Regions from separate parts of the Oceanobacillus caeni genome, predicted to be linked through region 1. Evidence: a T-box and tRNA genes for the amino acid it is inferred to sense, from the RefSeq annotation. Region 1 holds a T-box; the other holds one or more tRNA genes.
What was found. A T-box is a leader RNA that pairs with one kind of tRNA and senses whether it is charged. The one in region 1 lies ahead of alaS (alanine--tRNA ligase), so its partner is inferred to be a tRNA-Ala.
Positions count from the first base shown of each region.

Region 2: it has a tRNA-Ala gene. The T-box ahead of alaS (alanine--tRNA ligase) is inferred to sense a tRNA for this amino acid. The anticodon was not compared.

Region 1 covers NZ_JBHTKV010000002.1:15,712-21,202, reverse strand. The annotation lists gene ACFQ18_RS02610 (AI-2E family transporter) at 1-538, shown strand, start outside; T-box leader at 722-931, shown strand; gene alaS (alanine--tRNA ligase) at 1,211-3,850, shown strand; gene ACFQ18_RS02600 (IreB family regulatory phosphoprotein) at 3,936-4,202, shown strand; gene ruvX (Holliday junction resolvase RuvX) at 4,203-4,616, shown strand; gene ACFQ18_RS02590 (DUF1292 domain-containing protein) at 4,626-4,907, shown strand; gene mltG (endolytic transglycosylase MltG) at 5,033-5,491, shown strand, end outside.
Region 2 covers NZ_JBHTKV010000012.1:62,277-67,767, reverse strand. The annotation lists gene ACFQ18_RS10410 (hypothetical protein) at 1-176, opposite strand, end outside; gene ACFQ18_RS10405 (hypothetical protein) at 245-727, opposite strand; gene ACFQ18_RS10400 (MerR family transcriptional regulator) at 999-1,742, shown strand; gene ACFQ18_RS10395 (hypothetical protein) at 2,201-2,791, opposite strand; gene ACFQ18_RS10390 (DUF4870 domain-containing protein) at 3,088-3,408, shown strand; tRNA gene ACFQ18_RS10385 (tRNA-Ala) at 3,496-3,568, opposite strand; gene ACFQ18_RS10380 (YhdT family protein) at 3,697-3,987, shown strand; gene panF (sodium/pantothenate symporter) at 3,984-5,438, shown strand; gene ACFQ18_RS10370 (acetoacetate--CoA ligase) at 5,459-5,491, opposite strand, start outside.

The DNA of each region.
Region 1 (5,491 bases):
TTTTTTAAAGGACTATGACAAAATCAAATTATTTTTGAAGAAATTCATTCCTAAAAAGTATGAAACACGAACAACCAAAATTGTTCACGCGATAGATGATAGTTTAGGGGATTACATTCGTGGACAATTTATTGTTTGCTTTTTTGTTGGCTTAACAGCATTTATTATTTTCAGGTTTTTGAATATTGATTACTCTTTGTTATTAGGCGTTATTATGGGAGTTACGAATATTATTCCTTATTTTGGACCTATTATTGGTGCAGTACCTGTTGTTATTATAGCTTTTACAACGACAAATTCTATCAAATTAGTCTTATTTGCCGTTGTTAGTATTTTCGTTATTCAAATTATAGAAGCAAATTTGTTATCTCCGTACATAGTAGGTAGGAGCGTGGCGATTCATCCTATTGCTATTATTTTTGTCCTTTTATTAGGAGGTCAACTGTTTGGTGTTATCGGAATGATTTTAGCAGTTCCCGTCATGTCAATTATTAAAGTGATTGTAACACATATTTCTACAATACCTATTCGTAATTGACAAGTACTTTAATATTTTTTATACTTTAATAAAGTCTGTCTTTTTTAAAGGATTAAAGTATAAGGAATTTCAGTTTGTTATGGACACATGACTGCCTGTAAAGGTCTGATAAGTTCGACTAACCATTAGTGGGGGATGAAGGAAATACCTCACTGATGGAAGTCTCCTTTATAATAAATTAATATAAAAACATTGAAGGTGAAAAGTACATGATTATTTGGCTTCTAGAGAAGGGTTTTCATTGGCTGAAAAAAATCCTAGTTCAAAATCATGGAAAGCTACACTGGAGTGCGATTAATACTCGCCGGTTTCATACCGTTATGATGATCTAAGTGATGAACGAAAAATTAGTTCATAAATAGGGTGGTACCGCGAATAAATCTCGTCCCTGCATGCATGCAGAGAGGAGTTTTTTTTAGTTATCTAGGAATTCTAAAATTTGTATGGCTGTGGATCACTTAGATACAGAAATAGCCACGTCCGGCTCCAGCGCCCAGCGACTAGCGATACTTCCTTCACCTCCGTACGATAAGTCAACATCGACTCACTCCGTTCGTCGTGTTTCCTTTATCTCCTACGGCTCAGTCCAGTCCGTACGTCGCTAAACGGGCGCTTGCGCCTTTGTTCTTAAAGATTTCATCATTTAATAAGTCGATATTGGAGGATTAATGTATGAAACAGTTAACATCAGCAGAAATTAGACAAATGTATATTGATTTTTTTAAAGAGAAAGGTCATCGCGTGGAGCCAAGTGTATCTCTAGTTCCTAAAGATGATCCTTCTCTATTATGGATTAACAGTGGTGTAGCGACTTTAAAGAAATATTTTGATGGTCGTGTTATACCGGAAAACCCACGTATGGTTAATGCTCAAAAAGCTATTCGTACCAATGATATCGAAAATGTCGGATATACAGCCAGGCATCATACATTTTTTGAAATGCTAGGGAACTTTTCTATTGGCGATTATTTTAAAAAAGAAGCGATTGAATGGGCTTGGGAATTTTTAACGGATGAGAAATGGTTGAACCTTAATCCAGAATTATTATCAGTTACGGTTCACCCAGAAGACGATGAAGCTTATGATTTTTGGTTAAATGATATTAAATTACCGAAAGAAAGAATTATCCGTATTGAAGAAAACTTCTGGGATATTGGTGAGGGTCCGAGTGGTCCAAATACAGAGATTTTTTATGATAGAGGAGAAGAATTTGGAAATGACCCGAATGATCCTGAATTATATCCTGGTGGAGAGAATAACCGTTATTTAGAAATTTGGAACTTAGTCTTCTCTCAATTTAACCATAACCCAGATCACACCTATACGCCTTTACCAAAGAAAAACATTGATACAGGTATGGGATTAGAACGTGTAACTTCGGTAATTCAAAATACACCTACAAACTTCGAGACAGACTTATTTTTACCTATCATCCGGAAAACAGAAGAATTAGCTACTACGACGTATGGGAAATCAATGGAAGGTGATACTGCATTTAAAGTAATTGCTGACCATATTCGAACAGTTAGTTTTGCCGTTGGTGATGGTGCATTACCATCGAATGAAGGTAGAGGATATGTTTTACGAAGACTCATACGTAGAGCTGTAAGATTTGCTAAAGAAATTGGTATTAATAAGCCATTTATGTATGAATTAGTAGAAACAGTTGGGGAAATTATGAAAGATTTTTACCCAGAAGTGTTAAAACAAAAAGAATTTATTGGATCTGTTGTAAAAGTGGAAGAAGAACGATTCCATGAAACATTGAATGATGGATTAGAGATATTAACAACGATTATTGAAAAAGAGAAAGCAAATGGAAGTAAAGTATTCCCTGGGGAGGAAGTATTCCGTTTATATGATACATACGGTTTCCCTAAAGAATTAACAGAGGAATATGTGGAAGAACATGGTTTCTCTATTGATGAAGCTGGATATAACAAAGAAATGGATAAACAACGTAGCCGGGCAAGAAATGCAAGACAAAAAGTAGACTCTATGCAAGTTCAAGATACTGTATTAAGTGAAATTGAAGTTGACAGTGAATTTATCGGTTATGATAATTTAGAGATTGATACCAAGGTTGTTGCATTATTTGACGGAAGTGAAATGATTAATACTGCTAAAACAGGAGATACGGTTTTCCTATTTTTAAATAAAACTCCATTTTACGCTGAGAGTGGCGGACAAGTTGCGGATAAGGGATGGATCTATACTGATAATGCCTCTGCCCTTGTTGAGGATGTACAGAAGTCTCCAAAAGGCCAGAATATTCACCGTGTTATAGTCAAAGATGGAGAATTAAATGTAAATGATACGGTGAAAGCGGCTGTGGATTCTGAATTCCGTAATTCTATTATTAAGAACCATTCAGCAACACACTTACTTCATCAGGCGTTAAAAGATGTACTCGGTTCTCATGTGAATCAGGCGGGCTCTTTAGTAACACCAGAAAGATTACGATTCGACTTTTCTCATTTTAATCCATTATCTGATAAAGAGTTAAGAAAAGTCGAGGAAATTGTTAATGAGAAAATATGGGAAGCCATTCCAGTGGAAATAAGTCTTAAAAAACTACAAGAAGCGAAAGAAATGGGAGCCATGGCACTATTTGGTGAAAAATATGGAGACATTGTTCGTGTCGTGCAAATGGGAGATTTTAGTTTAGAATTATGTGGGGGATGCCACGTTAAAAACACATCCGAAATAGGTCTATTTAAACTTGTTTCGGAAAGCGGGATTGGAGCAGGAACTAGAAGGATTGAGGCTGTAACTAGTAAAGAAGCTTATCAATATTTAAATGGAAAATTAAATATTTTGCATACATCAGCTAATTTATTTAAATCAAATGAAGAAAGCCTTCCAGAACGTATTGAAAATATGTTCCATGAAATGAAACAATTGCAAAAAGAAAATGAATCATTAAGTGCAAAACTTGCAAATGCAGAAAGTTCGCAGGTTATGGAACAGGTTGAAACCATAGAAGGTGTAACCTTATTAGCTCAACAAGTTCATGTGAGAGATATGAACCAGTTAAGAAATATGATTGATGATTTAAAACAAAAGTTAGGTTCTTGTATCATCTTATTAGCAACAGAAAACAACGGAAAGGTTCAACTTGCTTCTGGTGTATCGAAGGATTTAGTTGAGAAAGGTTTCCATGCAGGTAAGTTAATTAAGCAGGCTGCACAAATTTGTGGTGGCGGCGGGGGAGGTCGTCCAGATATGGCTCAAGCGGGTGGTAAAGATCCTGCTAAGATCTTGGAAGCTGTTCAATCCGCAAAAGATTACGTGTTGGAGACAATTAAATAAATAATAAGTTTATCTTTATATAAACATATGGTATGCTTCCAATAGTTAAAGAAAATGATAGTTTTTCTAAGAACGGGGTGTCAAAATGAGTTCAATCGATAAAACAATGAAGTTTAACTTTTCTGAAGAACCATACGAACAGGACATAAAAGAAATACTTTTCACAGTCCACGGTTCTTTAAAAGAAAAAGGTTATAATCCAATTAATCAAATTGTCGGATATTTATTATCAGGTGACCCAGCATATATTCCTAGGTATAATGATGCCAGAAATCTAATAAGAAAAGTTGAACGTGACGAAGTGATAGAAGAACTAGTAAAATCTTATTTGGAACAAAAAAAGGCGGATTAAATGAAAATTATAGGATTTGATGTTGGCTCCAAAACGATTGGAGTTGCAATAAGTGATGCACTCGGTTGGACAGCACAAGGCTTAACCACCATTTATTGGGATGAAACAAATATAACATCTGCAGATGACGAACTTTCTAAAATAATAAAAGAGCATGAAATTGGTAAGGCTATAGTTGGTCTTCCTAAGAACATGAATGGTACAATAGGAGAGCGGGCAGAAGCATCTGAACGTTTCGCAGAACATATTGAAGACACTTTTAACATTCCAACTGTTATGTGGGATGAAAGATTAACAACTATGGCTGCTGAAAGAATTCTGTTAGAGGCAGATGTTAGTCGAAAAAAAAGAAAAAAAGTGATTGATAAAATGGCTGCAGTTATGATATTACAAGGATATTTAGATCAAAAATGAGGTGAGAGTGTGTCGCTGGATAAAAAAGAACGTATCATTGTCCCTGACGAAAATGGAGAAGAACATTTATTTGAAGTTCTTTTTACTTTTGATGTTGATCAAACAGGTGACTCTTATATTGCGGTAGTACCTGTTGAGCAGGCTGATGATGAAGAAGTTGAGGTTTATGCTTTTAAATATGAGGAAACAGAAAAAGAGGATTTGACGTTATTTCCAATTGAATCTGATGAGGAATGGGAAATGGTTGAAGAAATGTTGAATACTCTTGCTGATGAAGAATTGGATTCATAAAATGTGAATGAAACTAAACTGATACCAATTTTGGTGTCAGTTTTTTTATGTTTCGTAGGTATAGTGAAAATCATGGATAATATTAGTCTTTTTTAGTATAATAAGTCGAATGAGGGGGGAACCGAATGTCCAAAAAGAAATCCAAAGGTGAGTTTGTGGACAATCTCATTGCGACTAATGAAGAAGCAAGTAAGGTTAGAAAGATAGTATCTTTGGTAATTTTAGCAATCGTTTTAATAATAGGCATAAGTGGTATAGCAGGCTATTTTTATGTAAAATCTGCTTTAAAACCAGTAGATCCTACCAGTGATAAGAAAATTACCGTAGAAATACCTTTAGGTTCTTCTTCTTCTACTATAGCTAATATTTTAGAGGAAAATGGTGTTATCAAAAATGCACTCATTTATCTATTTTATATAAAAGTAAATAATGAATCTAATTTTCAAGCGGGTAATTATACGTTCACCCCATCTATGACTTTGGATGAAATAACAGAAAGCCTACAAAAGGGAAAAACTACAGCATTATATACTGTTACGATTCCTGAAGGGTTAAATATTGATCAAATAGCTGAAATTTATGCA
Region 2 (5,491 bases), on a different contig from region 1:
AGCGAGCGAAGTCCAAGGAAGATGATTGCCACTGAAAATACAATTACTGTAATTGCCCCGATCCAAATCATTAAAGTTGCAATCGGGCCTGTAAAAAGTGTAGTGACTGTTGTTAGTCCGATTAGTGAAAAACCAGCGGCTATAGCAGCTAAATATAAAAGAGCTAAAATGTTCATCATTACCCCTCCTTTTATTCTAATTTTATGTGAAAGGAGGAAATATGATTGTACCAATAACTATATTATTAAAAACATTGAAAAGATTGTATTTGGTCAAGATCTATTCCGAAGTATACCCATCTCCAACCAATCCAGCGGTAACCTGCAACGGATCTTCTTCCAATAAAGGTTGGGTAAAACCAGAAAGCGTCTCTTCTTAACCAAACGTAAGTGAATCGAAATAAACAACCACGTATTGCACCGGGATCTACTGCAAAAAGTTGGGTTTGTGACTGTTGGGGAGTGAAGTTAGGTGGCGGGGCTGTTGGTGGCCCCGCCTGTTGCTCACCTTGCCCAGGTGTACCTGGCTGTCCCGGAAATTGACCAGGCGTACTTGGCTGTCCAGGAAACTGACCGGGCCCACCAGGAAATCCTCCACCTGGAATCCCGGATCCTGTTCCAGGGAACCCCCCTTGGCTAGGAAACATTTGATTCCATGGAAAATTAAATTGCCTTTCATCATCATCATAGTATTCGGTATGGTAGTAATAAGGATCATAATAGTTCATTACATATTCCTCCTCAAAAAATTAGGTCCTTACATTATATGGGGGAAAGTCTAGTTTGATATAGATATAGCAAAGAATAGGCAGTTACCCAGGAACCTAAACCGGCATTAGGACTACCACCTCAAACTTCTAGGAAACAAAGAGGGTAGGTGGGAGATCAACTTCTCACTGATGGAAGGTCTTCTTTATGGACAATGAGGAAAAAATGAAAAAAGCAGTTGACTCTAACGTAACGTAATACCTTATATTGTGAGTAAGGGAGGGGTTATTTTTGCATGTAAAAGAAGTATCTGAGCTAGCAGGGGTGAGTATACGTACGCTTCATCATTATGATGAAATTGGTTTGTTAACTCCGAAAAAGATAAACGGATCTGGGTATCGTATATATTCTGAAGCGGATTTAGAAAGGTTACAACAGATCCTGTTTTTTAAAGAGCTTGGATTTAGCTTGAAAAAAATAAAAGAGATTATGAATAGCTCTTCCTACAAACAAGAAGAAGCATTAGAAATACAAAGAGGGATGTTGATAGACAAAAGAAAACGAATTGATAAAATGATTCAAACCATTGATAAAACGATTCAAAATAAGAAAGGAGAAATTCAAATGACTGATAAAGAGAAGTTTGAGGGGTTTGATTTTAGTCATAACCCATACGAGGATGAGGCAAGAAAAAAATGGGGCGATCATGTTGTAGATGAATCCAATGCTAAAATTAAACAATTATCCAAATATGAAAGGGAATCATTAGAGAAAGAGTTTAATGATATTTACAGAAAGTTGGCGGAAATCCGTCATGAGTCTCCTGATTCTGATATAGCTCAGGAAAAGATTGGTTTATGGTACGTTTATTTAAATAAAATAGGTAATTACTCTCTTGATGCCTTCAAAGGCCTTGGACAAATGTATGTGGATGATGAAAGATTTACTAAAAATATTGATAAGTTTGGAGAAGGATTGGCGAAGTTTATGAGAGATGCGATGGCGGTATATGCTGAGCGTAATCAATCGGAATAAGATGGCACAAGATTAAGTAATGATTACGTTTTGACAATGTTCAACATTTCCTGGGAAATACCGACAGATTATTTGGATGTTATTTGTCTTAGGATGCGTACCAAACGGTATATAAAGATATTCCTAAACTAAAAGGAAATAGCAAAAGAAATCCAAATCATGTAATCACTCTCCAAATCTTGTGTTTTTGGTATAGATGTTGTATATTCTGAATAGAATATGGTGTAGGCGAGGGAATTATCCCTCACCTATTGTTTTGGTTAGGACTTTCGCTTAGTGGAGCGAGAGTCTTTTTTGTTTCTTTTGTTGTTTTAATAGCTTTTTAATAGCTATCGTGAGGTTAATTCCTGCAACAGCTAAATTAATCAAAGATGTTAGGAACACCAAAACGGTCACCACCTCCATAATTACAAAACAAAAAAGACACCCGTTTAAGAGTGCCTTAATAACATAATCTATTAAAAATCTACTTTCACATCATGTTCGGCTAAAGTTTCATAAGTTTCATCATCAACTATAATTAGTGTGAATTCAATATCCTCTTTCATTTCTGGTAGAGCGCCCTCATAATTTTCGATATCCATTTTACCGTTAGCTTTTTTATCTCCGGCAATATCTTCACTAAAGAATACCATGTCATCTACCATTGTACCGTCAATCGAAACGTCACGTGCTTGAACGGTCAGCTTATCACTTGTTTTATTTTCCAAATCGAAGTTAATCGTATATTTTTCTTCATCAAAAAGTTCATCCACCTTATGTTCTACACTTACTAATGTGGCTTTTATGTAATTATCATCAGCAACAACTTCCGCAACTTCCTTTGTTTCTGATTCCGCCTCTTCATCGTTTTCTTCATTTGCATTCTCTTCATCTGTGTTTACGGAATTAATATCTTTTTCTTCCGTAACTTCATCGCCACAGGCTGCTAAGCTTGCAACAACAAATAATGACATTAATAATATTAGTATTTTTTCATAAATACCGATTCCCCCTAACAATTTATCTAAATACGGGTATATTATCCTATATGTGGTAAAATAATGCAACAAAACACCTACCCTAGTATAAAGGAAATTTAGTTAGTTAACTCACTCCTTGACCCCTTAGAATAAATCGGTTATTCTAAGGGGAGAATATGGTTGGGCGAAGGAAATCTCTCGCCTTTGAATTTGGGGATTCTTACTTTGTCGAGTGAGAGTCTTTTTGTTGTCTTGGGCACATTTTTAAAAGCTATTGCCTAGTTTAGGTCTAAATGTAATAGGATTATTGATGATATTTCCGACTATGTTTTTGGTTGCTAAAGTTCAAATTGCTTATCTATTAATTAGGAAATCAGGTGATTATGATAGAAGAAAATAAATTATTATCTGCACTGTGTTATTGGAGTATCTTTTTTGCACCTATCTTATTTCCAATCCTTGTGTGGATTTTCGGAAATGAAACAACCAAACTACATGCGAAAAAAGCACTATGGACACATATAATTCCAGCCATTGCTTCACTTATTGCTATTCTTGTTCTTGGAACCTTAGGATTAGGGTTATCAGAACCTACTGGAGCATTTTTCATTGCAACCATCATCGCTGTAGTCATATGTTTCCTTATTGATATATACTACTTTATTTGGAATATAATTAAGGGGATAAAAGTAATTACTTATTAGAATTCCGATATGAAGGAGTTATGAAAAAAACACTCTTGCTCATTCTATAGTTGAATAAGCAAGAGTGTTCTTTTGTTTGGTTATGAATGGAGCATAGGGGGCTCGAACCCCTGACCTCTTCACTGCCAGTGAAGCACTCTCCCAGCTGAGCTAATGCCCCGATTTATTACCATTATATAGGGGAATACTAATTATTTCAATATCCATTTAATAAATGGTCTAAATGATTTACACTTAACTAAGTATTGCATTATTATATAGAATATATAATTACTAGGAGGATGGACCTTGAATAAGGATAAAGAGAATCAAAAGGTAGATTATCGTATAAAAATAGGCAATCGTGAAGCCTTAATTGGTGTGGGGTTATTTTTATTCAACTTTGTATGGTGGTTTGCCTTTGCATATGGACTGGGTAGTAAAGATCCTTCTGAGTATTCCTATGTTTTTGGATTTCCATCATGGTTTTTTTATAGCTGTGTACTTGGAAGTATCATCATATGTATACTAGTTTTTATCATAGTAAAAGGTTTCTTTAAAGATATACCATTTGAGGATGAGGAGTTAAAAGATAAATGAATTGGCAAGCTACCATTACCCTTTTTGGGACAGTAGTATTAATCTTTTTAGTTGGATTATTTGCTAGTCGGCAAAAAGAGTCATCAGAATCATTTCTTCAAGATTATTACTTAGGTGGACGAAGTTTAGGTGGCTTTGTACTAGCTATGACGATGATGGCCACATATGGAAGTGCAAGTAGTTTTATAGGTGGTCCAGGTGTTGCCTATAATGAAGGGCTAGGCTGGGTGCTTCTATCCGTAACACAGATAGCGACTGGTTACTTTACATTAATGATATTGGGAAAACGCTTTGCCATTGTAGCCCGCCAATATAAAGCAATTACCATTGTAGATTTTTTAAAGGAGCGTTATCAATCTAAGTGGGTAGAGCTACTTTCCGCATTTAGTATTGTTATATTCCTTTTCTCTACAATGGCTGCACAGTGGATAGGTGGTGGACGTTTAATTGAGTCCCTTACCGGATTACCCTATACTTCAGCATTGTTCATATTTGTAATTACTGTATTAGTATATGTTACATTTGGCGGATTTCGTGCAGTAACGTTGACAGATGCGGTTCAAGGGATAATTATGCTTGTTGGAACGTTAATTTTATTAATTGGTGTTGTTTTGGCTGGTGGAGGAGTTTCTAATATTATTCAGGACTTACGAATGGAAAATCCAAACCTTATCACACCATATGGAGCTGATGGGACATTAACTCCAACTTATGTTTCATCTTATTGGATTTTAGTTGGGATAGGTGTAGTAGCACTTCCACAAATAGCTGTGCGAGCGATGTCCTATAAAAATACAAAATCCCTTCATCGTGCACTTATTATTGGAACGATTGTAGTTGGATTTATTATGCTAAATATGCACTTAGTTGGAGTATTCGCACGATCCGTTATGCCTGGGGTCGAAATTGGTGATACGGTAATGCCATTAATTGCGCTTGAAGTATTACCTCCATGGTTGGCTGGTATTGTATTAGCGGCTCCACTAGCGGCAATTATGTCGACTGTAGACTCCTTATTGTTATTAGTAAGTTCCACTATCGTAAAGGATGTTTACATTAATTATATTAAACCAGAAGCATCAAGGAAAACGATACAGCGACTAAGCATGGGAGTAACAGGAATACTAGGAATCATTGTATTTTTAATTGCGATAGACCCACCAGATTTAATTATTTGGATGAATCTTTTTGCAATAGGTGGACTAGAAGTAACATTTATGTGGCCGATTATTATGGGGCTTTATTGGAAAAAGGGGAATAAATATGGAGCAATCGCCTCGATGGTGGTTGGTATCGTTTCCTATGTTCTATTCGAATCCTTTTATCCAGACCCACTAGGAATGCACACCGTTGTTTCAGCTATGTTTTTATCCTTTCTTGCCTATGTAGGATTTAGCCTTATGTATAAGAAAAAGCAGTTAAGTTTAAATGGGGAGGGGACCAATCTATGAGATTCGTTCCCCTCTTTTTTTTAATCGTATTTTTCAGCAAACTTTATAAAATA